Cecembia calidifontis: one gene and its partner. Each later gene encodes a partner of the first gene's protein in a complex. Links are inferred from orthologs where the notes say so. Each region holds a gene or a part of one and is shown on either strand. Other genes may lie near its edges. The genes, in order: pheT and pheS.

Evidence for each region.
Region 2: the proteins of pheT (region 1) and pheS are in contact, whole or in part, in a crystal structure (PDB 6P24), measured with the Escherichia coli proteins. The link is inferred for Cecembia calidifontis from one-to-one orthologs.

The regions. Positions count from the first base shown.
Region 1 is NZ_SGXG01000001.1:2,189,976-2,193,364, forward strand. Bases 136-3,193 are described here. They hold pheT (phenylalanine--tRNA ligase subunit beta), read left to right. Parts: upstream 136-487; coding sequence 488-2,899; downstream 2,900-3,193. Other genes in these bases: BC751_RS09640 (hypothetical protein), read left to right, coding at 2,902-3,186; BC751_RS09645 (cell division protein ZapA), read left to right, coding at 3,188-3,193. Outside these bases: BC751_RS09630 (IS982 family transposase), read right to left, coding at 1-16; more of BC751_RS09645, read left to right, coding at 3,194-3,389.
Region 2 is NZ_SGXG01000001.1:735,688-738,925, reverse strand. Bases 263-3,169 are described here. They hold pheS (phenylalanine--tRNA ligase subunit alpha), read left to right. Parts: upstream 263-1,155; coding sequence 1,156-2,184; downstream 2,185-3,169. Other genes in these bases: BC751_RS03175 (hypothetical protein), read right to left, coding at 2,967-3,169; BC751_RS03180 (geranylgeranylglyceryl/heptaprenylglyceryl phosphate synthase), read right to left, coding at 2,219-2,977; BC751_RS03190 (outer membrane beta-barrel protein), read left to right, coding at 263-1,029. Also shown: more of BC751_RS03190, read left to right, coding at 1-262; more of BC751_RS03175, read right to left, coding at 3,170-3,238.

The DNA of each region.
Region 1 (3,389 bases):
AATTGAGAGATTTGATAGTTTAGAAAACTTTGTCGGAATTAGACTTAATATCGTGCATGGGCTTGTTTTAGTAGGTTCTTGTAAGCAACCTTAATTTATTAAAAATCAAGCTGATGCACATATTATTTATACATAGTTTCAACTAGAACAATGGGTTAATATTTAGTGGAGAATACATTTTAAAAAATGAATTACCGTTTGGAATTTTATCGAGATAAAAGATTTTCAGATATTAAGAATGGTACATTTAATTTATAGTTTAAAACATTAGGATATCTTGTTTGTTTTTACTTTTATTTTAGTGATAAAGAATCACTAAAAGTTAAGTGCAGTTGTTTTTCTGGTTCAATTATATTTCATCTATTTACCTTTCTACTTTTTAGATATTTTTTATTTTAATTCTTGCTTTTTACATTTTTCAGGCATCCACTTCTTAGCTAAGGCAATTCTCTTAAATTTGTGCCTTGTTCTGAACTGAAGAGTATACATGAAGATATCCGTCAATAGATTAAAGGATTTTATCCATTTTGAAGAATCACCCAAAGAGATAGCAGCCCTTTTGACAGGGAGTGGATTGGAGGTCGAAGGCATCGAAATTTTTGAATCCATCCAAGGCGGTTTGGATGGGGTAGTGATAGGAGAGGTGCTGACCTGTGAAAGGCATCCCAATGCGGATAAACTCAGCGTCACTACAGTGGATATTGGAGACCAGGTAGTTCCGATCGTATGTGGAGCTCCCAATGTAGCCAAAGGCCAGAAAGTGGTGGTGGCCAAAGAAGGCTGTACCTTATATCCCATTTCAGGTGAACCTTTCGAAATCAAGAAAGCAAAAATCCGTGGAGAAATGTCCCAGGGAATGATCTGTGCAGAGGATGAAATCGGTATAGGTGAAAGCCATGCCGGTATCATGGTTTTGGATACGGATCTTCCTAATGGTACGCCGGCGTCTGAATATTTTGAGGTAGTCCGAGATCATGTACTGGAAATCGGTCTGACGCCCAACAGGGCCGATGCAGCTTCCCATTTGGGTGTGGCCCGTGATCTGAAAGCACTTTTAAAAAGGGAAATCTGTATCCCATCTGTGGAAGGGTTCAAATCGGACAATAATTCAAGGGTAATTCCTGTGACTGTGGAGGATGCCGCAGATTGCCCAAGATATGCGGGGTTGACCATTTCCAATGTGAAAGTCGGCCCTTCTCCGGAATGGTTGCAAAACTACCTTAAGGCTTTGGATCTGGAGCCGATCAACAATATCGTCGATATTACCAATTTTATTCTCCATGATTTGGGACAGCCCTTACATGCTTTTGATGCTGACAAGATCAGTGGAGGGAAAATCTTTGTAAAAAAACTTCCCAAAGACACAACCTTTGTCACTTTGGATGAAAAAGAGCGAAAGCTTTCGGGGGAAGAACTGATGATCTGTGATGAAAAAGGCGGGCTTTGTATAGCAGGTATTTTCGGGGGAAAAGACTCCGGTGTATCTGATGAAACCACTTCTATTTTCCTCGAATCAGCTTATTTCTCTCCCGATGTAATCCGAAAGGGTTCGCAGTTTCATGGGCTTAAAACCGATGCTTCTTTCCGTTTTGAAAGGGGAACAGATCCCAATATGCCGGTATATGCTCTGAAAAGAGCGGCGATGTTGATCCAGGAAATTGCAGGAGGGGAGATTTCTTCCGATATCATTGATGTTTATCCCCATCCTGTTAAGGATCGCGAGATTGAAGTGAGTTTTGCCAATATCAAGAGATTGATCGGTAAAGAACTGCCCAAAGAACTGATCAAGGAAATACTGGAAAACCTTGAGATCCAATGTTTGGAGGAAACAGCAACACATCTGAAAGTATCCGTGAAGCCTTACCGGGTGGATGTGGAGAGAGAGGCGGATGTGATTGAGGAGATTTTGAGGATCTACGGATTTGACAATGTGGAACTTTCCGAAAATCTAAAGGCCGATTATCTGGCCGAGCATCCTATTAAGGACTTCAACAAAATCCAATACAGGTTGAGCGAATTGCTGTCCTCTTTGGGTTACTATGAAATCATCACCAATTCCCTGACCAAGCCGGTTTATACCGAAAAATCCGGATACTTGGATCCGGGGCAAAACGTGGAGATTTACAATAAACTTTCTGAAGATCTTGGTGTGATGCGCCAGACCCTCTTGTTTTCCGGATTGGAGGTTTTGGCCTACAATATCAACCGAAGACAAAAAGACCTTAAATTGTTCGAGTTCGGGACTGTTTATTCCAAAACTCAGGAAGGATATCAGGAAGGAAAACGATTGGCTTTGTTTTTGACGGGTGATACCGGGGCAGAAAGCTGGAGGCAAGTTTCCAAGGCGGTGTCCTTCCCGGATCTGTTTGCCGTGGTCGAACTGATTTTGGAAAAATTGGGGATCGACAATCCAGATGTGGAAATTGTACATTCAGCCCCATTTGATTATGCCTTGAAGTTAAGCATGGGCACCAAAGAACTTGGTCAAATTGGTTTGCTTCAAGAAGAAATTACCAAGTTGGCAGAGGTAAGGCAAGAAGTGCTTTATGCTGAGTTGGATTGGGATTTGCTGATGAAAAAGGCAAAAGGCTTGAAAAAGTACGTGGAAATTTCCAAATTCCCGGAAGTAAGAAGAGATCTGTCATTGGTAATTGACAAGTCGGTATCATTTGATCAGATCAAAAAAGTAGCCATCAAAGCTGGAGGAAAGCTATTGCAGCGTATCGGGGTATTTGATGTGTATCAGGGGGACAAAATCGAAGCAGGGAAAAAGGCCTATGCTTTGAGTTTTTACCTGCAGGATACTGAGCAGACCTTGACAGACAAAGTGATCGATAAGACCATGGGCAGATTAATCCAAAGCTTTGAAAACGAAGTAGGGGCATTTATCAGAAAATAACCATGATTCACGAAGAACTCCAACATTTGGAAAAGCTTGTCTCCCAAGTGGAGAAAAAATTAAATCAACTTGAACAGGACAATCACGCCCTGAAAGAGGAAGTATTTGTGCTTCGTAACAAGCTGGAAGAAAAAGAGAGAATGTTGGAGGATTTTAAAAATCAAATTAAAATAGCTAAACTTGTAGATAGCTTACCGGTGGAAGATGCAGAATCTGCCGAATTGAGGGAAAAGATCAATAATTATATAAAGGAAATCGATAATATCATCGCCTACTTGTCTGAATAAAATGGAAACACTTTCTATAAGGTTAAAAATCGGCGACAGGGAATATCCCATGAAGGTGAAGACTGAGGATGAAGCCAAAATCAGACATGCAGGCAAATTGATTAATGAAAAAATCAAAAGATATAAAGAGGAGTTTGGTTTGGATGACAAGCAGGACTTATTGGCTATGGTAGCCTTCGATTGTATGATCGAGTCCATGGAAC
Region 2 (3,238 bases), 1.5 Mb from region 1 along the record:
TCTTTCAGTAATTTCCTACCTGGGATGAATGCGTTCTATAGAAACCAACAGAAAGGTACATCATTCAGACTTCGGTATAGAACCAATACCCAAGAGCCTACGGTCAACCAATTGCAAAATGTAATCAATAACCAAAACCCGCTTCAACTTTCTGTGGGTAACCCTGATCTGCAACAGGCGTTCTCCCATTCTGTTTTTACCAATTTCTCCAAAATCAACCTGGAGAAATCTAAAACATTCTTCTCATTCTTATTTGTATCGCTGACAGAAAACTTCATAGGAAACAGCACTTTTGTTTCCCAGACTGATTCTTTGATCAATGGGGAAATATTGCTGAGGCCAGGTGCACAGATCAGCAGGCCAGAAAACCTTTCTGGTCAGTTAAGATCCAGGCTTTTTGTGACTTATGGCTCCCCGATCAAAAAGTTAAAGTCTCAGTTCAACATGAACAGCAGTGTAGCCTTTAACCGTACTCCAGGTTTGATCAATGGACAGAAGAATTTCAATGACAATATTGACCTGAGCCAAGGATTGACTTTGACCAGTAATATCAGCAAGGATGTGGATTTTACACTATCTACTACAGGTACCTATACGATCGTAAACAGTAGTTTGCAAACGAACCTCAGTAACAACTTCTATATACAGAATTCCAATATCAGGTTCTATTATTCACCCAACAATGGGAAACTGTTTGTGTCCAATACGGTCAACAACATGTTGTACAGGGGCTTATCGGCTGACTTAGACCAATCAGTATGGTTATGGAATATTGAAGCAGGATACAGATTCCTTAAAGACAATAAAGGAGAGTTGAAATTCACTGTATTTGATTTGTTGAACCAGAACAATGCTATCGGAAGAACAGTCAATGATGTGACCATTGAAGATACCTTTACTAGGGTTTTAACTAGATACGGGCTTGTTTCTTTCACTTATATTATCGGTAATTTCAAACAGCAAGAAAGAAACGAAAGCGGCCCACCTATGGGAAGACCATGGGGAGGTGGCGGAGGAAGGACTTGGTAAATTCCTTTAAAATCAAAAAAAGAAAGGTGCCCTTTGGGCGCCTTTTTCTTTTTAGGATACTACCTGAAAAAAAGTGTATTTCACTTCATTTCTTTTAGATTTGTGGTTCTGAAAATGAATGAGATTATGCATCAGGAAAAAATTGAAGCCATCAAGGCCGCCATCGCATCAGCTGATGCTCAAAATCAGGATGAGCTTGAGGCTTACAGGTTGCAGTTTATAAGCAAGAAAAGCGTAGTAGGAGAGTTATTTGCCGAAATGAGGAATATTCCTAATGAACAAAAAAGGGAATATGGTCAGCTTGTCAATGAGGTAAAACAACTTGCAGATGCCAAATTCCAAGAATTGATCGATAAGGTCAATGCAGCATCCAAGAAATCAAAATCTATGGATCTGGATCTCACATTGCCTCCCACTTATATTCCGGTAGGGGGTATACATCCATTGACTGCCACCAGACAAAGAATCATAGAAATATTTGAAAGGATAGGTTTCAACCTTTCTGAAGGTCCGGAAATTGAAGATGATTGGCACAATTTTACCGCCCTGAATTTTCCTGAAAACCATCCCGCAAGGGAAATGCAGGACACCTTCTTTATTGAGAAGAATCCCGACATCGCCCTAAGGACACATACTTCATCCGTTCAGGTGAGGGTTATGGAAAACCAAAAACCACCTATTAGGACCCTTTCTCCAGGTAGGGTTTACAGAAATGAAGCAATTTCAGCAAGAGCGCATTGTATTTTCCATCAGGTAGAAGGATTATATGTGGACGAAAATGTGGGCTTTGCGGACCTGAAAAATACCCTTTACCACTTTGCAAAAGAAATGTTTGGCAGAGAGACTAAAGTAAGGTTCAGGCCTTCATTCTTTCCTTTTACAGAACCAAGTGCTGAAATCGATATCAGCTGTCTGCTATGCGGAGGAAAAGGCTGTAATGTCTGCAAGGGAAGCGGATGGGTTGAAATCGGCGGTTCCGGTATGGTAGACCCGAATGTATTGGAAAATTGTGGGATTGATTCAAAAAAATATACTGGATTTGCCTTTGGCATGGGGATAGAAAGAATTGCAATGCTGAAATACCAAATCAAGGACCTTCGTTTGTTTACAGAGAACGATGTCCGTTTTCTCAAGCAGTTCAGATCCTTGCTTTAGATAACAGAAAACGCTTTCACAAAGGAAGCGTTTTTTAATTTGCCATTACCCTTAAGGATTCCAAGAAAGTATTGGCCTCTTCTAATAAATTTGGTGATTTTACTGCTCCATTTCCGATTACAACCAAATCAGCTCCTGCCAAAAAAGCATTTTTAATTTTATCAAGGGTATTTAGCCCACCCCCAACTATTAATGGGGCAGGAACACTTTGTTTGACTGCCTTGATGAGCTTAGGATTGACAGGATTTGGAGCACCACTTCCTGCATCCAGATAAAAATATTGAAGCCCTAAGTAAAAGCCGGCAAGTGCTGTTGCAACGCTCAACTCGGGATGATGATTGGGCAGAGGGATGGTTTGGCTAATGTAATGTACGCTTGTTTTTTCTCCTCCATCCACAAGCATATACCCGGTTGCTAAGACCTCAAGGTTACTTTTTGCTATTAATGGGGCAACATTTACATGCTGACCGATCAATAATTCGGGATTACGTCCTGAAATTAGGGAAAGGAAAAGAATAGCATCAGCCCCAAGTGAAAATTGGATTGAATTGCCAGGAAAAAGAACAATTGGAATTCCAGAAGCATATTTCCTTATCATCTGGATGGATTCACCTATGTTGTTTTTTTGAATCAAGCTTCCGCCCAAAAAAATAAAATCAATGTTTTGTGCGGCTGAAAGCTCTAATCTTTCTGGGGTAATTTCATCTAAATCATCCGGATCGATGAGCCATGCAATTCCTTTTCTTCCAGAGAGGGAAATGGACTTTATTTTATCACCCACCTCATTCTTCATGTTGGGCAGATGGGTTTTGTTCTTGATTAAACCTGTTCATTAATTGTTCTTTACCATAGTTGATTGCAATTGGTAAAAGAACGGCGCTCAACCTTCCCAAAAAGCCAGGATCACTTTTTTTGGTTAGTTTTTTAGTGATTTCATCATCTAATAGACCTTCTTTTTCCAGCACTTTGAGTACTTTTTCGGTCTTTCTCTTTTTCTTGCCTGCCAATAACCTTACTGCCAAGAATGCTACGGCTCCCCCTACCAGTACTGCTG